Regions from separate parts of the Kitasatospora sp. NPDC001527 genome, predicted to be linked through region 3. Evidence: riboswitches for the same ligand, from Rfam matches in the RefSeq annotation. Region 3 holds a riboswitch; each other region holds the start of a gene.

Evidence for each region. A riboswitch is a leader RNA that binds a small molecule or an ion and turns the genes downstream of it on or off. The one in region 3 is predicted to bind cyclic di-AMP.
Region 1: it holds a riboswitch for cyclic di-AMP, as region 3 does, so the genes downstream of both, ABT238_RS35750 (transglycosylase family protein) here and ABT238_RS03650 (M23 family metallopeptidase) in region 3, are expected to answer to the same signal.
Region 2: it holds a riboswitch for cyclic di-AMP, as region 3 does, so the genes downstream of both, ABT238_RS20015 (C40 family peptidase) here and ABT238_RS03650 (M23 family metallopeptidase) in region 3, are expected to answer to the same signal.

Annotation. Positions count from the first base shown of each region.
Region 1 is NZ_JBEPAM010000069.1:16,411-19,674, reverse strand. Features, by position in the region: gene ABT238_RS35760 (LacI family DNA-binding transcriptional regulator) at 1-105, shown strand, start outside; gene ABT238_RS35755 (hypothetical protein) at 199-399, opposite strand; gene ABT238_RS35750 (transglycosylase family protein) at 548-1,840, opposite strand; cyclic di-AMP (ydaO/yuaA leader) riboswitch at 1,827-1,987, opposite strand; gene ABT238_RS35745 (hypothetical protein) at 2,374-3,264, shown strand, end outside.
Region 2 is NZ_JBEPAM010000020.1:76,001-79,264, forward strand. Features, by position in the region: gene ABT238_RS20005 (NYN domain-containing protein) at 1-171, shown strand, start outside; gene ABT238_RS20010 (C40 family peptidase) at 382-1,425, shown strand; cyclic di-AMP (ydaO/yuaA leader) riboswitch at 1,772-1,924, shown strand; gene ABT238_RS20015 (C40 family peptidase) at 1,935-3,122, shown strand.
Region 3 is NZ_JBEPAM010000003.1:24,859-28,122, forward strand. Features, by position in the region: gene ABT238_RS03645 (hypothetical protein) at 1-289, shown strand, start outside; gene ABT238_RS03650 (M23 family metallopeptidase) at 366-1,235, opposite strand; cyclic di-AMP (ydaO/yuaA leader) riboswitch at 1,248-1,416, opposite strand; gene ABT238_RS03655 (YiaA/YiaB family inner membrane protein) at 1,663-1,953, shown strand; gene ABT238_RS03660 (alpha/beta fold hydrolase) at 2,073-2,900, shown strand; gene ABT238_RS03665 (TetR/AcrR family transcriptional regulator) at 2,995-3,264, shown strand, end outside.

The DNA.
Region 1 (3,264 bases), on a different contig from region 3:
GACGCGCTGCTGGAGGAGGTCGGCGGCAACGCCGCGCAGCGCGGGGAGTTCATGTTCCAGCCGGAGCTGGTGATGCGCGGCTCGACCGGCGCCCGCGCGCGCTGAGCAGCCGTGTACTGAGCGGCCCGTGCGCCGATCAGGGTGCCGAAGGGGCCCGGGAGCGGATGTGCTCCCGGGCCCCTTCGGCGTTGCGGCCGCTCAGCCCTCCTGGGCGACCGGGCGGTCCTGGATGACCCGGTGGCCGTCGGCGGCGTCGCCGGTGCGGGTCTCGGTGCGCCGGCCCCGCTCCAGGTAGTCGCGGAGGATCAGTTCGACGGCGTCCTGCGGGTTCCTGGTGCCGGACAGCATCATCGCGTCGATCGCGAGGTTGGCGTCGAGCGTGACGGTGACCTGGGCCATGGTGACTCCTCCTCGGGTGCAGGGCAGCAGCATGCCCGGTGCGGCCCCGGTTTGACCATGGCCGCTCTTCGCGCGCCCGCGTCCGGGCATGCCGCGGCCCCCGGGGAGGAGCGACCGGACTCTCCCCGGGGGCCGCGGCGTGACGGGATCAGACCCGGCCGGCGAAGTCCGGCGCCCAGTTGGCGACGGTCTGCGTCCGCACGCCCGAGCTCGGGTTGGCGGCCTCGACGTACTTGCCGTCGCCGATGTACAGCGCGACGTGGTAGACGCCGGAGTCCTTGCCGTTGTTGGACCAGAACAGCAGGTCGCCCGGCTTGAGGGCGTCCAGCGAGACGTGGGTGGACGCGGCGGCCTGGTCGGCGGCGACGCGCGGGACGGAGATGCCCGCGGCGCGCAGCGCGGCCTGGGTCAGGCCGGAGCAGTCCCAGCCGCCGTTGCCGGTGCCGCCGTAGACGTAGGCCTGGCCGACCTTCGACTGGGCGAAGGCGACGGCGGCGGCCATGCTGCCGGTGGCCGTCGGGGCCGGCGCCGGGGTCTCGGCCTGCGCGGCGGGCTTGTTCGCCGGCTTGGTGGCCGGGGTCTGGGTCTGGGTCTGCGCGGACGGAGCCCGGGTGTCGCCCTGGGCGCGGTTGAACCAGTCGAAGCCCTGGCCCTGGGCACGGTCGCCCAGGCTCAGCCGCTGGCCCGGGTAGATGGCGTGCGGGCCGTCGGTCAGGGTGGCGCGGTTGAGCTCGTACAGGCGCTGCCAGCCGCCCTGGACGTGCTGCTCGTCGGCGATGGTGGACAGCCAGTCGCCGGCGGCCACGGTGTAGGCCTCGGAGGCCCGCTGGCCGCTCTGCTGACGCCACTGCCGGTCGCTCTGGCGCTGCTCGGCGGCGGGGGCGGTGCCGGGCGCGGTGGTGGCGGCCTGCGGCTGCGCGGCGGGCTTGCCCGCCGGCTTGGCGGCCGGGGCCTGCGCGGCGGGGGACTGCGCGGCGGGGGTCTGCGCGGCCGGGGCCTGGGTGGCCGGCTTGGCGGCGGCGGAGGTGTCCACCGCGGCCGGGGTGCCGCCCTTGGTCAGACCGGCCTTGACCGAGCAGACCGGCCAGGCGCCGGGGCCCTGCACGGCCAGGACCTTCTCGGCGATCGCGATCTGCTGGTCCTTGGTGGCGAGGTCGGCGCGCGCGGCGTACGCGGTGCCGCCGAACCCGGACCAGGTGGAGTTGGTGAACTGGAGGCCACCGTAGAAGCCGTTGCCGGTGTTGATGCTCCAGTTGCCGCCGCTCTCGCACTGGGCCACCTTGTCCCAGGTGGCGACGGAGGCGGCCGAGGCGGTGCCGGCGGTCAGGCCGGGGACGGTGAGGCCGATGCCCGCGACGCCGAGGGCGGCGATCGCGCGACGGGTACGGCCGGACAGTCGGGTGCCGTTGGTGGGCAGCATGAAGACGTGGTCCTCTCCCACGCCTGCGAGGTGAGCTGTCGGATTCGGGCCGGAGTTGCCCGGCCGCGCTGTGGACGCGGCTTCACCCCTAGCCCGGGGCCGGTCCGAGGACCGGTCCTGGGCGAACTACCTGTGGTTCCCCCGCTCCTGCCGTGGTGCATTGCGCTGCCAGCGCGCCCGACGGCAGGACTCGGCGTCGCGGACGTGCTGGGTCCGTGTGGCCACGAACGGGGAGCACGTTAAGCAGAGGCGCGTTCAAACCGCAAACATGTGTGACGCTCGTCACGGTTTGCGAAATCCGTGCTGAGCGGCTGTCCTTCATGATCAGAAATGACCGGTTTTCCGCAACGCCGGTCGTGGCCAACGCAACTGCCTATGCTTCAGAGCGTCGGCGGCGCGCCGGCACCGCCGCAGCCGTCCGGAGAGAGGGCTACGCACCGATGGGCATCGACGAGGAGCCGAACACCCCCCGTCCGGCCGCCCGGCCACGCGGAGCGCATCGCCGGGCAAAGCACCGCAGAGCGGACATCCCGACCGAACCGTCCCGAACTCACTTGACCCGCCGGGCACTACTGCGCTGGCTGGCCGTCGGCACCGCCTTCGCGGCGATCAGCGGCGAGGAGATCCTGCGCCGCTCGCTGACCGGCGAGACCCGGTTGGTCACCCCGGCCGCGGTCATCGGGACCACCCCGACCGAGGCCGCCGGCCCGATGGGCTCCGACGGCGGCCACGGCGCCGCCCCGCCGGACGGCACCGGCCCCCCGGGTACCGGCGCCCCCGAGCAGCCCGCCCCCGCGCCCACCGTCGACCAGGGCGGCCGCCGCTGGTCCGACCGGGCCGGCTGGGGCGGCAGCCCGCCGGGACCGCGCAGCGCGGTGCGGATCACCGACCGGGTCCTGCTCGACACCGACGCCGAGGTCGGCTCCCTGCTGGTCGAGCCGGGCGGCGCGCTCACCTTCGCCGCCGACCGCACCGTCACCCTCGCCGCCGCCGGGAACGTCGAGGTCCGCGGCGCCCTGGCCCTCGCCCCCGACGGCGGCCACGTCCACACCCTGCGCTTCCCCGGCGTCGACGAGAAGCGGTTCCAGGGCGACGGCATGAAGGTGGTCGACACCGACGTCGGCCTCTGGGTCACCGGCGCCGGCTACCTGCGGCTGGACGGCGCCGCCAAGACCGCCTGGGTCCGCGCCGACCGCGAGCTCGGGGCCGGCGACACGGTCGTCAACCTCACCTCCCCGCCGGCCGGCTGGCTGCCCGGCGACGAACTCGCCGTCACCCCGACCGGCCCGCCCGACCAGGAGGGTTTCGCCGCCGGCTACGACCTCGTCACCATCCGGTCCGTCAGCGGAACCACCGTCACCCTGGATGCCCCGCTGCGGTACGCCCACCCCCGGGTCGCCGCCGGAGGGGGCGTCACCGTCGGCGCCGAGGTGCTCAACCTGACC
Region 2 (3,264 bases), on a different contig from region 3:
CGGACCGGGGAGACGGCGGACGAGCTGATCCGCCGGCTGGTCCGGGCCGAGCCGCAGGGGCGCCCGGTGGTGGTGGTCTCCACCGACCGGGAGGTCGCGGAGGGCGTGCGGAAGGCCGGCGCGCGCCCCGTCGCGTCGGTGCTGCTGCTCAACCGGCTGGCCCGCCCGTAACCCTTCCGGGGTGTGAGCCGGTCGGTATGACGGCTGGTCAGCGGCCCGATTGCGATGTTGTGCGAATTCGGTGAAGTCAGAGGGGCGGTTCGCGTTCACGCGAACGGGGGAGTGGCGCGAAACGTGGATCTTCACTAGGGTCTGGCGTCAAACCTATTTTCCGGATTCTCACCCGTTCGGGTGAGGCCATTGGAAGAAGGAGCCGGTCCCTTGGCCTCCCACCGCCGTCCCAAGCAGCCGAGCCGCGCGCGGGTCTCCGTGCTCACCGCTGCCGCTGCGACCGCGGTCGCTCTCTCCGCGCAGGTCGCCGCCCACGCCGCGCCCAGCCCGTCGCCGAAGAAGGACGACGTCAAGGCGCAGATCGACCAGTTGCAGGAGGAGGCCGAGCAGGCCACCGAGAAGTACAACGGCGCCAAGGAGCGGGCCGACCAGCTGCGCAAGCAGGCGGACCAGCTCCAGGACCAGGTGGCCCGCGGCCAGGACCAGATGACCCAGCTGCAGGCCGGTCTGGCCGAGGTGGCGGGCGAGCAGTACCGCACCGGCGGCATCGACCCGTCCGTCCAGCTGATGCTCACCTCCGACCCGTCCGGCTACCTGGACAAGGCCTCCAGCGTGCAGCAGGCCAGCTCCAGCCAGGCCGAGGCGCTCAAGGGCCTGCAGGAGCAGCAGCGCCGGCTCGACCAGCAGAAGGCCGAGGCGGCCGCCGTGCTGGCCTCGCTGGACAGCACCACCAGGGACCTCAACCAGACCAAGGCCGAGGTCAACAAGAAGCTCCGGGAGGCCCAGGAGCTGCTGAACTCGCTCAGCGCCGCGGACCGCGCGGCCCTGAAGGCGGCGCAGCAGCAGGCCGACCGCGCCTCCCGCGGTTCCGAGCGCACCGACCTGGGCAGCCTGCCGCAGGCGAGCGGCAAGGCGGGCTCCGCGGTCGCCCTCGCGATGAGCAAGCAGGGCTCGCCCTACGGCTGGGGCGACGTCGGCCCGAGCACCTTCGACTGCTCCGGTCTGATGGTCTGGGCGTACGGCAAGGCCGGCGTCTCGCTGCCGCGCACCTCGCAGGCGCAGGGCAACTACGGCACCCGGGTGCCGTCCCTGTCCGAGGCCCAGCCGGGCGACCTGGTCATCTACCGGGACGACCGCAGCCACGTCGGCATGTACATCGGCAACGGCATGGTGGTCCACGCGCCGCGCACCGGTGACGTGGTGAAGGTGATGAAGGCCGACGCCATGAAGATCAACACGATCCGCCGGGTCTGACGGGTCGCCACGACACGCCCGAGGGGCCCGCTGGGGCCCCTGTGATCAGCGCCACCTCCGGTCGGAGGTGGCGTCGGCGTTTCGAGCGCGCTTTCGACCATCTGACGGACAATGATCAGCCCGCCGTGGGGGTGTGATCACATTCGGTCATATTCACAAGGGAACTTGGGCATTCTTCCGGCTTTTTTCTGACAAGGATTTGAACGGATCACGGATCTGTTACTAGGGTCGTGCCTCGAACCACGCACAGTCGATCACCCAGCCTGGGTGGCGGCGGGGTTCGCCGCCGAGTTCGCGAAGCAGCGGGACGGGGCTTCGGGTAGCCCGTCCGAACGAGGGCCCCGCAGTCCGGGGTCCGCTGTGGAACGGAGCCGGGGAACCACGTTCCTCCGGGGTGAATCGGCGCCAGGCCGGCCGCGCGAGCGGCGGGTGAGGCGTCGTAGGGCACGCTTCCGCCCGAACCCGTCAGCTCACCCGGTAGGCGGATGAGGAAGAAGGAGTCCGCCTTCGTGGCGTCCCATCGTCGTCCCAAGCCCGCCGGCCGCGCCCGTGTCTCGATCCTGACCGGTGTCGCCGCCGCTGCCGTTGCCCTGTCCGCGCAGTCCGGCGCCCACGCCGACCCTGCGCCGACCAAGGACCAGGTCAAGGAGCAGGTCGACCAGCTCAACGAGCAGGCCGAGGTCGCCACCGAGAAGTACAACGGGGCCCAGGCCAAGCAGCAGGAGCTGCAGAAGCAGGTCGCCGAGCTGCAGGACAAGGTGGCCCGTCAGCAGGCCGTGGTGATCGAGGCGCAGGGCGGCCTCGCCGAGATCGCCGGTGAGCAGTACCGCACCGGCGGCATATCGCAGACCGTCCAGCTGATGCTCTCCGCCAGCCCGGACAACTTCCTCAACCAGGCCGACGCCCTGAACCAGGCCGGTTCGACCCAGTCCGGCGCGCTGAAGGAGCTCCAGGAGCAGCAGCGCAGGCTCGACCAGGACCGCACCGAGACCCAGACCAAGCTCGCCGAGCTGGAGTCCACCACCCAGCAGCTGAAGACCTCCAAGGAGGAGGTCCAGGGCAAGCTGCAGAAGGCCCAGGACCTGCTCAACACGCTCACCGAGCAGGAGCGCCAGGCCATCCGCGCCGCCGAGGAGAAGGCCGCCGCCGAGGCCAAGGCGAAGGCGGACGCCGCCAAGGCCGAGGCCGCCAAGGCCGCCAAGGAGAAGGCCGACGCCGAGCGCGCCTCCCGCGACACCAACCGCAGCAACCTGAGCGCGCAGTCCGCGCCCTCCTCGGCCCCGGCCTCGGCCCCGGCCGCCGCGGCGTCCAAGCCGGCCGCGCCGGCCGCGCCGGCCGCCAACAGCTCGCGCGGTGCCGCCGCGATCGCGGCCGCCGAGAGCAAGCTCGGCGCCCCGTACGTCTACGGCGCCACCGGCCCCAACTCCTTCGACTGCTCGGGCCTCACCGGCTGGGCGTACGCCCAGGCGGGTGTGTCGCTGCCGCGCACCTCGCAGGCGCAGGCCACCGCCGGCACCCAGATCGGTTCGGACATCTCCAAGGCCCAGCCCGGCGACCTGGTGATCTTCTACGGCGACCGCCACCACGTGGGCATCTACGTGGGCGGTGGCCAGGTCATCCACGCCCCGAAGCCGGGCGCGTCGGTCCGCTACGAGTCGGCGTCCAACATGCCGGTCAACACCATCGTGCGCCTCTGACCGACGGTCGGAACGCCCCGTCAGGCCCGGTCTCCCCCGAGGGAGGCCGGGCCTGCGGCTTTTCCCGGCCCCGCCGGGACGCTCGGTCCGCGAACCGATCTGATGTCCGATCAGTGTCCGAATATTCGGGTTCGGAGGGGTT
Region 3 (3,264 bases):
GAACCGCGTCTGCGTCACGGTCGACGGCGCCGGCGTGACGGCCGGCGGCTACACGACGCCGACCCCCGGCTGGACGGCGCAGGACGCCTCGTACAGCCTGACCCTCGGCGTCGTCGGCGGCGCGTCGCTCGGCACCGACAGCGGGACCGGCATACTCCCGCCCGGCGGGCGCGGGTTCGGCTACCTCGCGGCCACCGCGCCGTGCGGCTCCACCGTGACGGCCACCCTCGTGACCACCACGTGGGGCTACGGGGCGACCGCGACCGTCACCGCGCCCGTCACCTGCTGATCCCCCCTTGGAAGAACTCCGCCCCGCCGGACGCGATCCGGCGGGGCGGAGCCCTCACAGTGTCCGACGGGAGGCGTCAGGGGGTGACGCCGTGCTGCTCGAACCAGCTCTCCGGGTCGACGGGGGCGCCGCCGCCGGGGCGGACCTCGACGTGCAGGTGGGCGCCGGTGACGTTGCCGGTGGCGCCGACCTTGCCGATCTGCTGGCCGGGGACGACCTTGCCGGAGCCCTTGATGATCGAGGAGAGGTGGCAGTACCAGATCTCGGTGCCGTCGGGCAGGGTCTCGACGATCCGGTAGCCGTAGGCGCCGGCCCAGCCGGCCGAGGTGATGGTGCCCTGGCCGACCGCGTAGACGGGTTCGCCCTGGTCGGCGGCGAAGTCGAGGCCGGTGTGCAGGTGGGCCCAGTAGCGGGCGCTCTGCCCGTAGTGGGCGGAGAGCCGGTAGTCCTTCACCGGCAGCTTGATGGCGGCGAGCTTGGCCTTCTCGGCCTCCTCGGCGGCGCGCCTGGCCTGCTCCTGCTGGGCGATCTGGGCGGCCCGCTTGGCCTCGGCCTCCTGGGCGGCCTGGACGCGGGCGTTCTCCTCGGCCGCGGTGCGCTGGCTGTCGGCCTGCAGCTGGATGCGGGCGGCGAGGGCGAGGCCGGGGTCGGCGGAGAGCGCGACCGGCTGTTCGTCGGGCGCCTCGACCGCCGGCGCGGCGGCCGGGGTGGCGGAGGCGAAGCCGGTGGCGCCCAGGGTGGCGGCGACGGCGGTGACGCCGAGCAGCGGGGCGGTGCCGCGGGTCTGGCGGGGCATCCGGTGCCGGCTGGTCGGGTCGGCCGGCGGGGCGGTCTCGTCGGCGGGGCCGCCGAACGGGCCGTGCCCGGTGTACGGGCCCGGGTGGTCGAGCAGCCGGGTGCCGGTGGAGGAGCCGGACGGATGTGCCGGGGTGTGCGTCGACGCCACGGAGGCGCGCTCCTTTCCTTCCTTCGCGCCTACCGGGTTAGCTGACGGGTTCGGAGCAGGAAGGTCTCCTACGGCTGGGCCTGGACGGGGCCTGACCCGGCCGATTCACCCCAAGGAACGTGGTTCCCCGGCTCCCTGGCCTGCCCGGAGGCCGGCCGGCGGGATTAGGCGACGGCGCACGGTGCCGTCTGGGTACGGCGTTGCGGACCGCGCTGCGTTATCAAACGTTAATCCGAGAGCCCCCCGATTCCAAGCCATCCGTTGGTGACGGCGGGATACGGATCGGGCACCACGCTGCCCGGTGGGCGATTTGGGACGTTTGATGACAACTGACACTACCGAACGTGTCGGGACGTCAACGAACGGCCCCTCACTTGAGTACGCCTACTCATGTGCGGGCGGGCGCGGCGCGGCCATCCTGGCGCCCATGAGCACACCGATGCAGTCCCGCACCACGGCCGCGTACTACATCCAGGCCGTGCTGTCCTTCACCCTCTCCGCCGCCGCCCTCGGCATCGGGATCGCCTTCCTCCCGGTGGAGCCCTGGACCCGGGCGTTCCTCGCCCTCGGCCTGCTCTACACGATCACCTCCACGTTCACCCTGTCCAAGGTGGTCCGGGACCGGCAGGAGACCACCGAGCTGGTGACCCGGGTCGACCAGGCGCGGCTGGACAAGCTGCTGACCGAGCACGACCCGTTCAAGGTCGAGGGCGTCTGAGCCGCCCCGCGGGCGGGCCGGTCGTGCCGGACGCGCCGATAGCTTGACGGCTAAGGCTATTAGCCTTAGCTTTATGGCTATCGGCGCTCCGCCGACGGTCCCGCCCCAGGAGGCTCCCCATGAACGGCACCACCGCTCCCGTCACCCGCCACCTCGACCTGCCCGGCGGCCGGATCGCCTTCGACGACACCGGGCGCGGCGAGGGCGCCCCGGTCGTCCTGCTCCCCGGGATGCTCGACAGTCGGGCCGCGTACCGGCACCTGCGCCCGCTGCTGGCCGCCGCCGGCCGCCGGGTGATCACCATGGACCTGCGCGGCTTCGGCGAGTCCTCGATCCTCTGGGACGACTACTCCCCCGCCGCGATCGCCGGTGACGTCCTCGCCCTGCTGGACCACCTGGGCATCGAGCGGGCCGTGCTGGCGGGCAGTTCCTACACCGGCGCCAGCGTCGTCAGGGCCGCCGGGGACGCCCCCGAGCGGGTCGCCGGGATCGTCCTGATCGACGCCTTCGTCGAGAACGTGCCGGCGGGCGCCCTGCAGCGCCTGGCGGTCGGCGCGATGGGCGCGCTGCTGGTGCGCTCGCCCGCGTTCTGGGGCCTCTACCACCGCAGGATGGCCTACCCGGGCCCCAAGCCGGCCGACCACGAGGAGTACGTGGCCGCGCTGGTCGCCGCGATGCGCACCCCCGGCCGCAGGACCGCCACCCGCGGCTACGTGCGCGGCGACTCGGCGCCCACCGGCTGGACCGCCGCCGTGCGCTGCCCGGCGCTGGTCGTGATGGGCTCGAAGGATCCCGACTTCGGGAAGCCGGAGCTGGTCGCCGACCGGCAGGCCGCCGCGCTGAACGCGCGCAAGGTGATGATCGAGGGGGCGGGACACTACCCGATGGCCGACCACCCGCGGGCCACGGCCGACGCCCTGCTGTCCTTCCTCGCCGGCCTGGCCTGAGCGCCGCCGCCCCCGCCCCGCGCCCGTCCCGCCGTCCCGACCCGCCCGATCCCGTCCCGCACCGCACCGCACCGCACCCAGCCAGGAGAACCGCATGCCCCGAGTCGGACTGACCCCCGAGCAGGTCGTCGGCCACGCCCTCGCCCTCATCGACGAGCAGGGCCCCGAGGCCCTCACCCTGGCCGCCGTGGCCGCCCGCGCCGGGGTCGCCACCCCCTCGCTGTACAAGCACGTCAGCGGCGGCCTGGCCGAGCTGCGCCGGCTGGTGGCCGTCCGGGTGACCGAGGAGCTGGCCGACCGGCTCGCCGAGGCGGCGCTCGGCCGCAGCGGGGACGCCGCGGTCGCCGCCGTCCTGCGGGCGTAC